One region of the Pseudomonas sp. JZ114 genome, then DNA from elsewhere that is predicted to be linked to it. Evidence: predicted binding sites of a transcription regulator. Region 1 holds the regulator's gene; the other holds the start of a gene.
What was found. Region 1 encodes FliA, which starts transcription of late flagellar genes. Its sites were predicted from a motif close to CTAAAGTTTNNNNNNNNNNNGCCGNTAA; they were not measured.
Positions count from the first base shown of each region.

Region 2: the regulator FliA is predicted to act here: its motif matches at 3,882-3,909, upstream of JQR90_RS22975 (methyl-accepting chemotaxis protein).

Region 1 covers NZ_CP069256.1:1,723,564-1,731,180, reverse strand. The annotation lists gene JQR90_RS08115 (chemotaxis protein CheA) at 1-453, opposite strand, end outside; gene JQR90_RS08110 (protein phosphatase CheZ) at 480-1,265, opposite strand; gene JQR90_RS08105 (chemotaxis response regulator CheY) at 1,285-1,659, opposite strand; gene fliA (RNA polymerase sigma factor FliA) at 1,739-2,479, opposite strand; gene fleN (flagellar synthesis regulator FleN) at 2,476-3,303, opposite strand; gene flhF (flagellar biosynthesis protein FlhF) at 3,479-4,807, opposite strand; gene flhA (flagellar biosynthesis protein FlhA) at 4,818-6,917, opposite strand; gene sodC (superoxide dismutase family protein) at 7,197-7,617, shown strand, end outside.
Region 2 covers NZ_CP069257.1:762,697-770,313, reverse strand. The annotation lists gene JQR90_RS22985 (ATP-binding protein) at 1-1,755, shown strand, start outside; gene JQR90_RS22980 (hypothetical protein) at 1,798-2,043, opposite strand; gene JQR90_RS22975 (methyl-accepting chemotaxis protein) at 2,197-3,822, opposite strand; gene JQR90_RS22970 (response regulator) at 4,147-4,566, opposite strand; gene JQR90_RS22965 (hypothetical protein) at 5,026-5,292, opposite strand; gene JQR90_RS22960 (hypothetical protein) at 6,084-7,175, shown strand.

The sequences.
Region 1 (7,617 bases):
TGCCTGGACAGCAACCACAGGGACCTGAACCGGCTCCACGGCAGTGGGAGCAGGTTCGGCGCCTTCAGGCTCCGCCAGACGTGCCAAGGCAGCCAGCAGCTCAGGAGTAGCCGGTGTCGGCTCAGTACGCTCACGTACCTGGCCGAACATTTCGTTTACCGTATCCAGAGCTTGAAGGACAACGTCCATCAGCTCGGCATCAACGCGGCGCTCACCCTTACGCAGGATGTCGAACACGTTTTCGGCAATGTGGCAGCACTCAACAAGGGCGTGCAGCTGGAGGAAGCCTGCCCCTCCCTTTACCGTGTGGAATCCACGGAAGATGGCGTTGAGAAGATTCATATCATCCGGGCGGCTTTCGAGTTCCACCAATTGCTCGGACAACAATTCGAGAATCTCGCCGGCCTCTACCAGGAAATCCTGGAGGATTTCTTCATCGGCGTCGAAGCTCATTCATGCACTCTCCAAAAAGGCCAGGTTTAGAAACCAAGGCTGGACAGAAGGTCATCTACGTCATCCTGGCTGGATACGACGTCTTCTCTTTTATCGGCATGAATCTGCGGACCTTCACCCTTCGAAGACTTTTCTTTTTGAATTTCTTCGATGGCCTTGACGTGGTCGTGGCTAATTCCTGCATAACGATCCACCTGACCGGCCATACGGACCAGCTTGACGAGATCGCGCTCGACTTGTGTAACAAGGTTCGTCACACGCTTGATGACTTGACCGGTAAGATCCTGATAGTCCTGCGCCAACAGGATATCGTTCAGCAACGAAGACAGCTTGTGGGCGTCCTCATCGCTGCGCCCCAGAAACGCACCGACGCGCTTGGCCAGCTCGCGGAACTCCTCGGCACTGAGCTCGCGCCGCATAAAGCGGCCCCACTCGGCGTGGAGGTCATGAGCGTCCTTACCAAATGATTCGATAAGCGGTGTGCTGGCATCGACCAAGTCCATGGTACGGTTGGCAGCACGCTCCGTCATTTCCACAACGTAGCTTAGGCGATCGGTGGCGTCTGCAATGTTTGTTACTTCATTGGCATAGGACGCCTGGGGATCGATCTGGAAGTTGACGATCGCGTTGTGCAACTCACGCGTCAGCTTGCCGATTTCCTGATACAGACCACGATCTCGCACCTGATTGAGCTCATTGATGAGCTGCACTGCCTGGCTGAAATTGCCATCTTCAAGGCTGGCAACCAGCTCTTGGGCATGCTTTTTCAGGGTCGATTCCAGGTCTTCGAATGATTTACTGCCAAGGTCCATAACATCCTCGAGATGGTTATCAGCCGTTGACCCGCTCAAAGATCTTGTCGATCTTTTCTTTGAGCACCTGGGCAGTAAACGGCTTCACAACGTAACCATTCACACCCGCTTGAGCTGCCTCGACAATTTGTTCGCGCTTGGCTTCGGCCGTTACCATCAGAACAGGCAGGTTCTTCAGGCGTGCATCGGCACGGACTTCCCGTAGCAGGTCGATACCGGTCATACCCGGCATGTTCCAGTCCGTTACCAGGAAGTCGAAGTTGCCGCTTTGCAGCATCGGCAACGCCGTCAAGCCGTCGTCGGCCTCGGTAGTATTGGTGAACCCCAGATCTCGCAGCAGATTCTTGATGATGCGTCTCATGGTGGAAAAATCGTCCACGATGAGAATTTTCATATCTTTGTCCAAGTCGACCTCCATCCTTACCCCAGACATGCCTTTTCAAAGGCATGCCATACATGCTTAGTGTTTTGCCTTAGCGCGAACGCCATTCAGCCAGACGAGCCCGCAGACGTGCTGCGCACTGACTGTGCAGTTGACAGACTCGGGATTCACTTACCCCAAGCACCTCTCCGATTTCCTTTAGGTTCAACTCCTCGTCGTAATACAGCGACAAGACGAGACGCTCACGCTCTGGAAGATTGGCAATGGCTTCCGCCAGGGCCTGCTTGAAACGATCATCTTCCAGTCCTCGACCTGGCTCGAAATCATGGGCTCCGCTCTCTTCGAGACCGTGCTCACCCTCTTCCATCAAGTCATCGAAGCTGAACAGGCGACTTCCCAATGTGTCATTGAGAATGCCGTAATATTCTTCAAGGCTTACACCAAGTTCGGCAGCAACTTCAGGATCTTTAGCGTCACGACCCGTTCTTGCTTCAACAGCACGAATCGCATCGGCCACCATACGGCTGTTACGATGCACCGAACGAGGTGCCCAATCACCTTTGCGAACCTCGTCCAGCATGGCTCCGCGGATACGGATACCGGCATAGGTTTCAAAGCTTGCACCTTTGCCGGCATCGTACTTCTTGGAGGCCTCGAGCAGGCCGATCATGCCGGCCTGCATGAGATCTTCCACCTGTACATTGGCAGGCAGACGCGCCAACAGGTGATAGGCAATGCGCTTGACCAGCGGCGCATACTGATTGATCAGTTGCTCCTGCTGTGAATGGGTCTGAGATTTACTGTACATACGGAGACCGCTGGACGCTGTCATACATTTGGCCCTACAGTGGGTTGCACCAATCGTTCGACGAAAAACTCCAAGTGACCGCGTGGGTTGGCCGGCAAGGGCCAAGCATCCACCTTCTGGGCAATAGCCCGGAAAGCCAGAGCGGCTTTGGAGCGCGGGTATGCTTCGTATACGGACCGCTGCTTCTGGACGGCTTTCCGTACACATTCATCAAAAGGAACCGCACCCACATACTGCAGAGCCACATCCAAGAAACGGTCAGTTACCTTGGTCAGCTTAGCAAAGAGATTGCGACCTTCCTGGGGCGTCAATGCCATATTCGCCAGTACGCGAAACCGCGTGATTCCATGATCGCGGTTGAACATCTTGATAAGCGCATAAGCGTCCGTGATCGAAGTAGGCTCATCACAGACCACCAGAAGTACCTCCTGGGCAGCCCGTACAAAGCTCACGACCGAATCACCGATGCCGGCAGCCGTATCGACAACAAGCACATCGATATCGTTGCTGATGTCACTGAATGCCTGGATCAGACCGGCATGTTGAAGAGACGACAACTGCACCATGGCTTGCGCACCGGAAGCGGCCGGAACGACCCGGATACCGCCAGGGCCTTGCAAAATCACGTCGCGAAGATCACATTTGCCTTCGATCACATCGGCGAGCGTCTGCTTCGGAGTCAAACCGAGCAAAACGTCGACGTTTGCCAAGCCCAAGTCGGCATCGAGCAACATGACACGTCGGCCCAGTTCAGCCAACGCCAGCGAAAGGTTTACCGAAACGTTGGTTTTCCCAACACCTCCCTTGCCGCCTGTCACTGCAATTACCTGTACGGGATGCATACCCATTGCTGTACACCTATGAAAAACCAGCCAGCCCGTAGAGGGCACTTATGGTGTAGCCAGATCGTTATGCTAACGAGCCAGCTGGCACTAAACCTGAAGCGTGTACTGCTTTCTGACACTACGACGCCTGTAAACCTTCTGTTGCAAAAACCTTACCCAACTTGCAAAAAACTGTAACTTAACCGACGCGCTTGGCCGGCTTTTGATAAAGCTCGGCAAACATATCCGCCATGGTTTCCTCTGCTGGCTCCTCGGTCAGCTGACGATTGACTGCACGGCTAACCAGCTGATGCTTGCGCGCAATATGCAGGTCGTCAGGGATGCGAGGACCGTCGGAGAGATAGGCTACCGGGATATGATGGCTAATGGCTATACCGAGAGCTTCACCCAACGTCGCGGATTCATCCAGTTTGGTCAGAACACAACCAGCCAGACCGCACCCCTTGTAGTTGTGATAAGCCGCTTTCAGCACCTGGCTCTGGCTGGTTACAGCCATGACCAGATAGTTGCGAATCTTCAGTTTCTCATTAGCCAGCGCTTCCAACTGCAGACGCAGGGAGGGGTCATTGGCTGGGATACCTGCCGTATCGATCAGGACCATACGCTTGCGAGCCAGTGGCTCAAGCGCCTGAGCCAGCGACTGACGTGGATCTACAACGGTAACCGGCACATCGAGAATATGACCCAACGTCTTGATTTGCTCTTGGGCGCCGATGCGATGGCTATCCATGGTGACCAGCGCAAGACTTTGCGCGCCATACTTCAGAACATAGCTCGCTGCCATTTTGGACAGCGTAGTGGTCTTGCCCGATCCGGCAGGACCGACGAACGCGACGATACCGCCCTCTTCCAGCAGATCAACCTGGGGCGTGTCAATTGCCTGGGTCAGATGGGCCAGCAGCATACGCCAGGCCTGACGGGGCTCGTTCACACTTGCCACACGCGCCATCAGGTCACGGCACAGATCAGCCGGAAGTCCCATGCGTTGCAGGCGGCGCCAGAAGTTTGCTTCGTCAGGACGCTTGTCCTGCATCTGGCCCCAGGCGATAGAGCCCAGCTGCACTTCAATCAATTCACGTAGCCCGGTGATCTCGGAGCGCATGGCATCCAGCGCGCGGCGCTCTTCGGCAGAAGGCGCGGCGGCAACGGCAGGTGCTGGCTGGGCAACTTTGGGCTCGGAGATAACAGGTTCCTGGCGAGCGCTGATCTGCTCACTGCCAAAGAGTTGACTAGCGTTGGCTTGCGGCGCAGCGACACCCTGGTTAGGCGAGCGAATGGCCAGTTCAGCGTGGGCTTCGGCGATACGCACTTGGGTTTTACGCAGCTCGGCTTCCAGCGCAGCATTCGGCGCAGTGGGAGTCGGCGCTTGATAATCCAGGGCAGCGGTCAGCTCAATGCCACCGGCAACACGGCGATTGCTCAGGATCGCGGCATCTGCACCCAGTTCGTCACGAACCATTTTCATGGCTTGACGCATATCAGCAGCAAAAAAGCGTTTAACTTGCATGGTTCAAACCTCAGCCGTTCTGGCCAACCGTTGCGATAATGGTGACTTGTTTGTTATCCGGAATTTCCTGATAAGCCAGCACAGACATAGTGGGAACTGCCATTCTCGCGAAGCGGGACATCATCCCGCGAATCGCACCGGCTACCAGTAACACGACTGGCTTACCCATCATTTCTTGACGCTGTGCTGCATCTACCAGAGAGCGCTGCAATTTCTCGGCCATTCCTGGTTCCAGGAACATGCCATCTTCAACACCCTGTCCGGCCTTCTGCATACCATTAAGCAACATCTGTTCCAATCTCGGTTCCAGCGTAATAACAGGCAGCTCGGGCTCCAGTCCAATGATGTTCTGGACGATTGCACGGGACAGCGCCACACGAACCGACGAAACCATGACGGCGGGATCTTGACTACGCGGCGCCACATTCGCAATAGCCTCAGCAATCGTGCGAACATCACGTACCGAGACCTGCTCCTGCAGCAATTGCTGCAATACCTTAAGAAGCGTAGACAAGGAAATCATGCCTGGCACCAGTTCTTCGGCCAACTTGGGCGAACTCTTGGCCAGAAGCTGCAGTAATTGCTGCACTTCTTCATGCCCCAACAGCTCGTGGGCATGCTTTTGGAGAACCTGGTTGAGGTGGGTCGCAACGACCGTGCTGGCATCGACCACGGTATAGCCCAGGGACTGCGCCTGATCACGCTGACTGACGTCAATCCAAACCGCATCAAGGCCAAACGCCGGATCTTTGGCAATCACACCATTCAACGTGCCGAATACCTGACCCGGGTTGATAGCCAGTTCGCGGTCCGGATAGATTTCGGCTTCCGCAACATTCACGCCCATCAGTGTCAAACGATAAGCATTGGGCATCAGCTCCAGGTTGTCGCGAATATGTACAGCAGGCATAAGGAAGCCAAGGTCCTGGGACAGCTTCTTGCGAACACCCTTGATACGCGTTAGCAGCTCACCGCCCTGGTTGCGATCCACCAAGGGAATCAGGCGATAACCTACTTCCAGGCCAACCATGTCGACAGGCGTTACGTCATCCCAGCCCAGCTCCTTGGTTTCAGCGGGGCGCTGTACGGGGGCCAGCTCCTGCTGACGCTTAGACTCTAATTCTACTGCTTGCTTTGCTTTTCTCTGACGATCCCAGATCATATAGGCGGCACCAGCCGCCAGAAAACCCAGGCCCAGAAACGGCACATGTGGCATGCCGGGAACCAGTCCCATGGCGATAATGATACAAGCTGAGACCATAAGCGCTTTGGGCGAGGCGAACATCTGTCGGTTGATCTGCTGACCCATGTCTTCCGAAGAAGAAACACGCGTCACCATAATGGCCGCTGCAACGGACAACAGTAGCGAAGGCACCTGTGCTACCAGACCGTCGCCAATAGTCAGCAGCGCATAGATACGACCAGCGTCAGCAATACTCAAGTTATGCTGCAACATACCGATAGCAATGCCACCAAACAGGTTGATGAACAGAACCAACAAACCGGCAACGGCGTCGCCACGCACGAATTTACTCGCACCATCCATAGAGCCGTAGAAATCAGCCTCCTGCCCTACTTCGGCACGACGCTTCTTGGCTTCGGCCTGATCGATCACACCAGCATTGAGGTCAGCGTCGATGGCCATCTGCTTACCGGGCATGGCATCCAGGGTAAAACGTGCTGATACTTCAGAAATACGACCGGCACCCTTGGTCACCACAACAAAGTTGATGATCATGAGGATGGCGAACACAACTGCACCGACGATGTAGTTGCCGCCAACAACAACGTCACCAAAGGCCTGAATCACCTTACCGGCAGCGGCATGGCCATCATGACCATGCAAAAGAACGACACGTGTAGACGCTACGTTCAATGCCAGGCGCAGCAACGTGGCCACGAGCAGAATCGTCGGAAACACCGCAAAGTCCAAGGGCCGTAGCGCATAAACGCTTACCAGCAATACTACGATCGACAGCGCAATATTAAAGGTAAACAGCACGTCCAGCAGAAACGGCGGGATCGGCAATGTCATCATGCCGAGCATGGCCAGAACCAATATCGGTACAGCCAGGTTACCGCGGCTCAGGCTGCGAACATTGGTCAACATTTGCCCGTGATTAACTTTCACAGTCGTTCCTCTTGAATGCCTTGCATATCAATCTTTTGACGTCAGAGCGTCTTGATACAGGCTATTCAGCAAGCAACGGGCCAAGTTCCTTTTTTGTTTGAATTTGTTGCGTTTGCGCCTGTTATATCGGGCTGCCAGGCTGTTTTCTTGAGACCGGCCTTTAGCCACTGTTGATACGAGCACCGTAATAAGGAAACCTGAACACGCATATGAGGTCCCTTCACAAGACGCGCATAAAGTGGATAACAGGAGAACCCGATGAAAAAATGGATTGCCGTAACGCTGATGTCAGCAGGACTCGCTGGTATGGCCCAGGCGGATGACGCCGTGACTGTTCCATTAAATATCGCAACAGAGAAAGGCCCGGGCGAAAGTGTAGGCAGCGTCACCATCGTAAAGACTGACTACGGCTTGGTATTTACACCTGAGCTAAAAGGGCTGGAGCCAGGGATACATGGATTCCATATTCATGCCAAACCCAGCTGTGACGCTGCAGAAGTCGATGGCAAGAACATGCCGGCAGGCGCCGCAGGCGGTCACTGGGACCCTGAGAATACCGGCAAGCATGACGCTCCCTGGGGCGACGGCCATAAAGGTGATCTGCCCGCCCTTTATGTCACAAGCGACGGAACAGCCTCTCAGCCCGTGCTGGCGCCGCGCCTCAAGGACTTGAATGAAA
Region 2 (7,617 bases), on a different replicon from region 1:
TTGTTTCGTAATGGGCGTCCGGAAGACGTCTCGATGGACCTTTACTACAGCCCGGTGCCCGAGGATGACGGCGTGCCGGCCGGCGTCATGGCCATCGTTATCGAAACCACTCAACACGTACTGTCGGAGCGGCGACGTCAGGAGGCTGAGCGTTCCTTCCGGGCAACGAATGAACGACTACAACTGGCATTGAACTCTGGCGCGCTCCTGGGGCTGTTCGTCTGGGATATCAAAGCCCGGTTCCTGACCGGGGATGAGCGCTTCGCACGAACCTTTTCGTACCCCGTGGACGAAGCGGCGGCAGGTATCCCCATTCAGATTGCCAGCGGCTTCATTCATCCGGATGACCTGGAAAAGATCCGGATGCATATCAGGCAGACCTTTGATCAGGGCGGCGCGTTTAATGCCGAATGCCGTATCCGCCGTTCGAACGGCCTTTTCCGCTGGGTTTTAGCGAGTGGTCTATGCGAGTTTGACGAGCATGGAGAGCCGTTTCGCTTTCCCGGTGTTCTGATTGATATTCATGAACGCAAGATGGCGGAAGAAGCGCTTTATCAACTGACGCGCAATCTGGAGCAGCGGGTCGCTGCTGAAGTGCAGGCCCGCTCGTTGGCAGAAGAGCAGCTCCGGCAATCACAAAAGCTGGAGGCGATTGGCGGACTGACCGGAGGCGTTGCACATGACTTCAATAATGTTCTGCAGGTCATTTCGAGCAACCTGCATCTGCTGGCTCGTCAGGAAAAGGACAACCCTCGTGTACAGAGCCGCGTAGAAGCTGCCATCAATGCGGTGGAGCGAGGAGCCAAGCTGTCTTCCCAACTATTGGCCTTTGCCCGTCGCCAAGCCTTATCACCCGGCGTTTACAACCCAGCCCATATTTTCGAAGGGCTGGAGGAGCTCCTTCAGCGTGCACTGGGCGAGACCATCGAAATCGATATGTCCCTGCCTGACAATGCCTGGTGCATACACGTTGATCGTAACCAGTTGGAAAACGCTATTCTCAATCTGGCCATCAATGCCCGTGATGCGATGGATGGGGAAGGGCTGATCAGCGTTCATGGCGACAATGTCGTCCTGGATGAAGATTACTGTGCAGGCAAGGACATCAGTCCTGGGGACTACCTCTGCCTGTCCGTTGCCGATTCGGGCGAAGGTATGAAGCCAGAAGTGCTGGAGCACGTCTTCGAGCCATTCTTCACGACCAAGGCTGAAGGGCAGGGTACGGGACTTGGTCTTAGCATGGTGTTTGGCTTCGTCAAGCAGAGTGGGGGCCATATTGATATTCAGAGCGCCCCTGGATGCGGTACGACGGTACGGATGTATTTCGCACGCAGTTACAAACAGGCCGAAGAAGATGACCAGGGCAAACATGACTATACGCTTGAGGGGCGGGAAACCATCCTGGTAGTAGAGGATAATGAAGGTGTTCGATTCTCTGTTGTAGAGTTACTGCAGCAGGCCGGTTATGACGTGGCGCAAGCGCCTGATGCGGACGTGGCCATGCAGCTGCTGGAAGCCGGAACGAGGGTTGATTTGATTTTCACGGATGTCGTGATGCCCGGTCGGCTCAAAAGTACGGATCTGGCGGCATGGGCTCAGATGCAGGAACCTGCAATACCGGTATTGTTTACCTCAGGCCATACTCGGGACATCCTTTCGCAGAACAACACGTTGGCTCCTAATATCCATTTGCTTACCAAACCCTATCGTCCCGAGGATCTCTCTGCCATGGTGCGTACTGCTCTGAGAGGATAGGCGATAGAAGCACCAGGTTCCATTTGGTGGGTCGAAGAGGTATCAGATAAAAATGTAATCCTTTTCCAAAGGCACATGGGAGCCTTTAGCCCGTAATTCATTGACGGCATAGACCAATGTCAGGTTTAGCGCATCCTTATTCATCATGAGCTTGGGATCGAGGCGGCGCTGCACGCGTGCAGGAACGGCTGGGTCGATCAAGGTCAAGAGCATGTCTGAGCCGCGAGGTTCAAAAAGAAACTTAAGCGGCGGATCGAGACGGGCAAGTTTATCAGCTATCAGATTCATCGGGTGCGCCTCATGCTTAACCTAAGCATAGGCCACTGTTTCACTCGTAAAGAGCAATCCATCTGAAGATCTGGCCAGCTTTCAACAAAAAAGCCCTCTGCTAAAGAGGGCTTTCACATCTTTTCTGTCGTAAAGTGATCATTGAATAAACGATCAGACCTTGAAGCGATTGACCAGAGAGTTAAGCTCAGCCGCTAGACGTGACAGCTCATGGCTGGACGCGCTGGTTTGATGCGCGCCTGTGGCAGACTGCACGGATAGATCACGGATATTGACAAGGTTACGGTCAACTTCCCTGGCCACCTGAGCCTGCTCTTCGGCTGCGCTGGCAATTACCAGGTTACGCTCATACATTTCGCTGATCGACGACGTAATCTCGCTTAGCGCCTGGCCTGCACTTTCTGCCAGCTCCCGTGTGGAATGAGCGCGAGTGCTGCTGATCTGCATGGAGTTCAAAGCCTGACTTGCGCCGTTGCGCATGCCAGAGACCATTTGCTCGATTTCAAGCGTCGACTGTTGCGTACGATGAGCGAGCGCTCTTACCTCGTCAGCCACTACAGCAAAACCTCGGCCGGATTCGCCTGCACGGGCAGCTTCGATCGCAGCATTCAGCGCCAGTAGATTGGTTTGTTCTGCAATGGCACGAATAACATCCAGCACCTTGCCAATTTCCTGCGATCGATCGGCAAGTTGTCTTACCAGTACGGAGGTAGACTGAACCTCTTCCGACAGGTCTGTGATGGCTGTAATGGTTTCATTGACACGAACATGACCGGCCTGTGCTGACTGGGTCGAGGTCTTGGAGGCCTCAGATGTCGATACTGCGTTACGTGCTACCTCATCAACCGCTGCGCTCATCTCGTTTACAGCGGTAGCGGCCTGCTCAATCTCATCGTTTTGCTGTTGCAAGCCGCGGCTGGCTTCTTCGGTCACTGCGTTGAGTTCATCAGCAGCTGCCGCCAGTTGGGTTGATGACCCTGAAATCTGAGCCAGGGTGTTACGCAGATTGTCCTGCATCTGGCGCAGTGCTACCTGAAGCTGATTGACCTCATCGCTACCGCTGACTTCAATGTGAGTGGTCAGGTCTCCTTTGGCAACCTGTTGTGCGGCGCGCACAGCACTCTGCAGGGGCCTGACGATACTTTGCGTCAGAAGCCAGGCCATAAGCACGGTAGCCAGGGCCGCCAGGGCAATCACGAGGATAACAATGGCGCGAGAGCTGGCGTATTGATCCGCCGAACTCTTTCCTTCGCGCTCGATCCCTTGTGCATAGTAGTCTCCCAGCTCGCCCAATGTCTTGCCAGTGCCATCGATGACAGGCTTCATGTCAACCAGAGTGAGTTTATTCAGGGCGACAGTATCGCCTTGGCGGGCCAGGACAAACGAGTTGGTCATACCCTGCTGGTAGACTGCAAAATCCTGTTTGAATTGTCCGTACAGGCGTTGCTCTTCGGGCGTATCGACAAAGGCCTCAAACGCTTTGATGTTATCCATCAAAACCTTATTACGGGCCTCATACTGGCTGGCATAGGTGTCGATGCTTTTAGGGTCGGGATCAAGCGCCATGCGCAAGGAAATGGTGCGAATACGCAGCATGTTTTCCCGGATGCTATCTACGATGCGGATGCTGGGTACCCATTCTGCTTCTATAGCCACACTACGGTCACGGATGCTGGACATCTTGCCTAGCGAGAAAATACCCAGAAAAGCAACCATCAGCGCGATCAGGCCAAACCCAAGCGCAGCCCGGGGGGCTATGTTCCAACTGCGTAGTAGCATATTTGTCATCCGCAAAAGTAGAGGCGAAAGCACGCCGAATTTTTGTTGTCTGATGACATGTATCGGCGGTCAGTCTTGAGGCTTGAATTTATTCAGTGACGGATAAAGCTCACTGCATCCATGGCTCAAGCGTTCTTGAAAGCGAACCTCTACCAGCTACCTGTTTTCTACTGCGACATTCCTAAAAAGCTAACTACCAGGCGCAGCTATGAATGCAGAGTCTGCAGTGTGCTCAAGCTGGTAGAGCACAGCCTGTCCAACTATAGAGATGACCCGTCCAAGAAGGAGCTGAAAAACCGCCAGTTAACTACCTTCAATCAACTGTTAGATTCGCTCGGTCAATATATCGACCGTGAAGGGGCTGGTCATAATAGGCGTGTCGATTTCCAGGTTTCCATCGCCTACCACAGCGCTCTCAGCATAACCTGTGATAAATAGCACCTTGAGGTCAGGGCGGCTAATACGCGGCGTCAGCCATTTGTCTTCCGTTAGCCCAACATCGGAAACTAACAGGCCGATAGCGGTATCGGATTGCAGGATTGCCAAGCCAGAAGCGCCATCTTCAGCTATCAGGGCGTGGTAGCCGAGTTCTTCAAGAATCTCCACGACCAGCATACGGATAGTCGGCTCGTAATCCACAACCCGTACTGCCCCGCCAGTAACGGTAACGGTACGGAGCAACTGTTCTTGAGTGGGCTCACTTGCGGTATTTACGGCCTTTTCTTCTGCGCGAGTTATAGACATATCCGTATTCCTTGCCCCGTTTCCGGAGCGATATGCATCTGCCCACCGGTTAGCGCACGAAGCCGTAAATTATGGAGAGCCCAACCCCATGCCCAGAGGTTTAGTAGTGACGGTGGTCAATATGTGCAACGCAGATGGACAGGTTTTCGGAACCCTCGGGTTGTGCCGGTTCAATCATATGAGCGGGCATGCATCCCACCTCCCGCCGGCAGAAAGAAAGGCGCAAGACATAGGCGGAAAAGGAGATTTGCGCATCATGCGAGTTGGACGTCCTGTAATGGTGACAAAAGGCAAAACCAGAGAACCTTCCACGTGGCAACCCACCAAGATGGAGAGGGTGCAACACGCGTTTAGCCCATCCGGTACGGACGTCAGACTAGAAGTGCTTTGTGCTGCAAGTGTGGCAAGGAACATGAGAAGCACTGTAAAAGCACTGTGATAAAGAGGGGTAAATAATGACTACCCGAGCGAGCCATGATGTAATGGATCATCATGGGTAAATTCATGGCTATTGGATGCCGGCTGGTTAAGCCGACGCTGGATATCCATCAGGACCGTTTCCAAAAGCAGACGGTTACGCGCCTGATCAGGCGTTAAGATCCACTCAAGTGGATGACCTCCTTCAACAGGTAGTGCGGTAATAACCAGTGTCCCGTCAGGTTTTAGTAAGGTATCGACTTGATAACGGTCACGGGCCGAGTCAACAAGCATGATCAAGGCATTCATAGAATCGGCTACATCGTTGGGTGTTATCTAGTTAGAGTCAGGCTACTTCAAGAGATTCTTAAAGACTCTTCCCACTCGTCTAAAGGTTTTCCTGCCCAGTCAAAGCCTTTCTTATGCTCCGCCTCCACCCTGCATCTGATCGCTATGCGGGTCCTTTAGTGAGCCTTGGTTAAAAAGGTCCTAATAAGCTGCGGGAGGGGTGATCTATTACTAAAGAAGAGAACTAATTCAAAGTATTTATGCTGGCAAACTCACAAAACCAAGGTTTTTTGTCAATTGCTTTTGTATTGAACGTACTATGAATTTGTTTTGATGATTTATAAGTTATTTATCAATAGAAGGCAAATAGCCAGTATTCTTTCGAAATCACTCGTACCGTCACAGTAGTCTGGTTATTTGAGCCAATATGACGGTAATAATTGCCCACAATACTAAGCTTGTCTGTTTCAAGCATTGATCTAAGTAGTCCATTGCCTGCCTTGACAGCGTCTGCGTCGCCACTAGCTTTATGATCCCTCAACAGATTGGTGTGGATTGGCACGCTTGGTGGTTTCGAAAACAAACCGCATGTAAAGGACATAAAATTAATGATCACGGTTAGCAAGCGTAACGTCTATTACGTATGTTTGTTTATTCTTCTTATTTTTCAATTTGGTGTGTTCGAGCAAGGGCACACAAACCCTATTGGCGTAAAGTACGTTAGTGAATTGTATCTTGCGATATGCTTAGGTTTTACAGCGCTTCTTCTTACAGGTACGCCTCCTGCCAACAAGCAGGACTACAACCTCGGCTTGAGTTTTTGCCTTTTTTCTGCGTTTGTGTTCTGTTTTCTGCCCGCGTTATTTTCAAATCTTTTTTATGGGCAGCCGCTGTTCTATGGATTGATTGAAGAGCGTCGTGTTCTGTTCTGCTTCAGCTTTTTCGTTATTGTCTATTTTGCAAAGCGTGTAACCGCTACCCAATTCGAGCAGCTGATACTGCTGGTCGGTCTCATCTCCGTTGGGCTTTCCTGGCTTTCCTATGCAGGCGTGCTGCCCGATCTTCGTGAGCAGGTGCTTGACCTTAGTCGTCCCGGGCGTGCCTCGCCCGGCGCAGCGGCCATCATCTTCTCCTACTGCCTTAGCGTCTATTTCATGGGGCATGGACGATCTCCCCTGAACGGCGCTCCAAAGTCAAAAGTGCTCTATGGCATCCTGGCGTTTGTCTTTCTGGCCACGATTGTCTTTGTCATGCAGACAAGACAGGTCATCGTGATCTGCTTTCTCTTTACCGCGATGTGTCTGAAAAGCCGCATGGTGATGCCCATGATCCTGGGTAGCATTGCGCTCTTTCCGATATTGGTGAACCCGCATATCCTCGATAGCTTGGGGCTCAACCTTGACTTCTATATGCAATCGGTGGAGAGCGGGCCTACGGACAATGTGCGGGAAAACACCATTGCCGCCATCATGAACCATTTGCATGAATACAATTGGGTTCCTAGCGGCAGCTTGAGCCTGATGTGGAATGATGGGTTCAAACGGTTCTTCAGCAACTACTTCTTTCTGTCTGACGTAGGGGTAATTGGTACCTTATTCCGCTTCGGATTCCTGACATTTGCCATTATTCCGATTGGCTTGTTCATCCACTACAGGGTTGCAACAAAGTTAAATCCCAACTTGGACTTTACGCTGGCGTTCTTTCTGGCCAACCTTGCCATGTGGCCGTTGGTAGGTGTGTTCGAGTATCAAGCACCTACGGCTTTTCTTCTCGCCCTACAGGCACTCAAAACACACTATCAACATACAGCCAGAGCTACTGACGAAATCGCAGCGGTACCGTATCCATACCCAACGCGGCTTGAGTCGTTGTCCGGCGCCAGAGGAATGAGAGGCATGACCTGATTCATCTTTAATAAAGGAAAAGGCTGGGCTTATACCCGGCCTTTTCCTTTAAGGGATGCCAGTAAAGCCAGATCAAGCAGATAGGTTGACTCAGAAGGGATTACAGGAGAGATGATGCATAGCGAGGCAATTACGATCAGCTTATGTAGCTGCTAGAGAATGCCGTTTTGTTGTCTTACATAGGGAATCTGGTATGGGCTGGCAAAATACGCGTCTGATACGAACGCACCTGGCCTATTACGGAGGGAGAAAAAGTAAAGATAAGGAGCTGTCCCTAGCCCCAGATACAATCCATCACAGCCCGTAGGTAAGAGACTGTTGTTATTTAGACAAAACAGTCAGCGTCTTGGGATAACCTACGACCGATCCATTGACTGCTGCGCCATCCACATAGACACCTAGATTAGTGCCAGCCTGCACATAGGTAATCTTGCGGACCTGA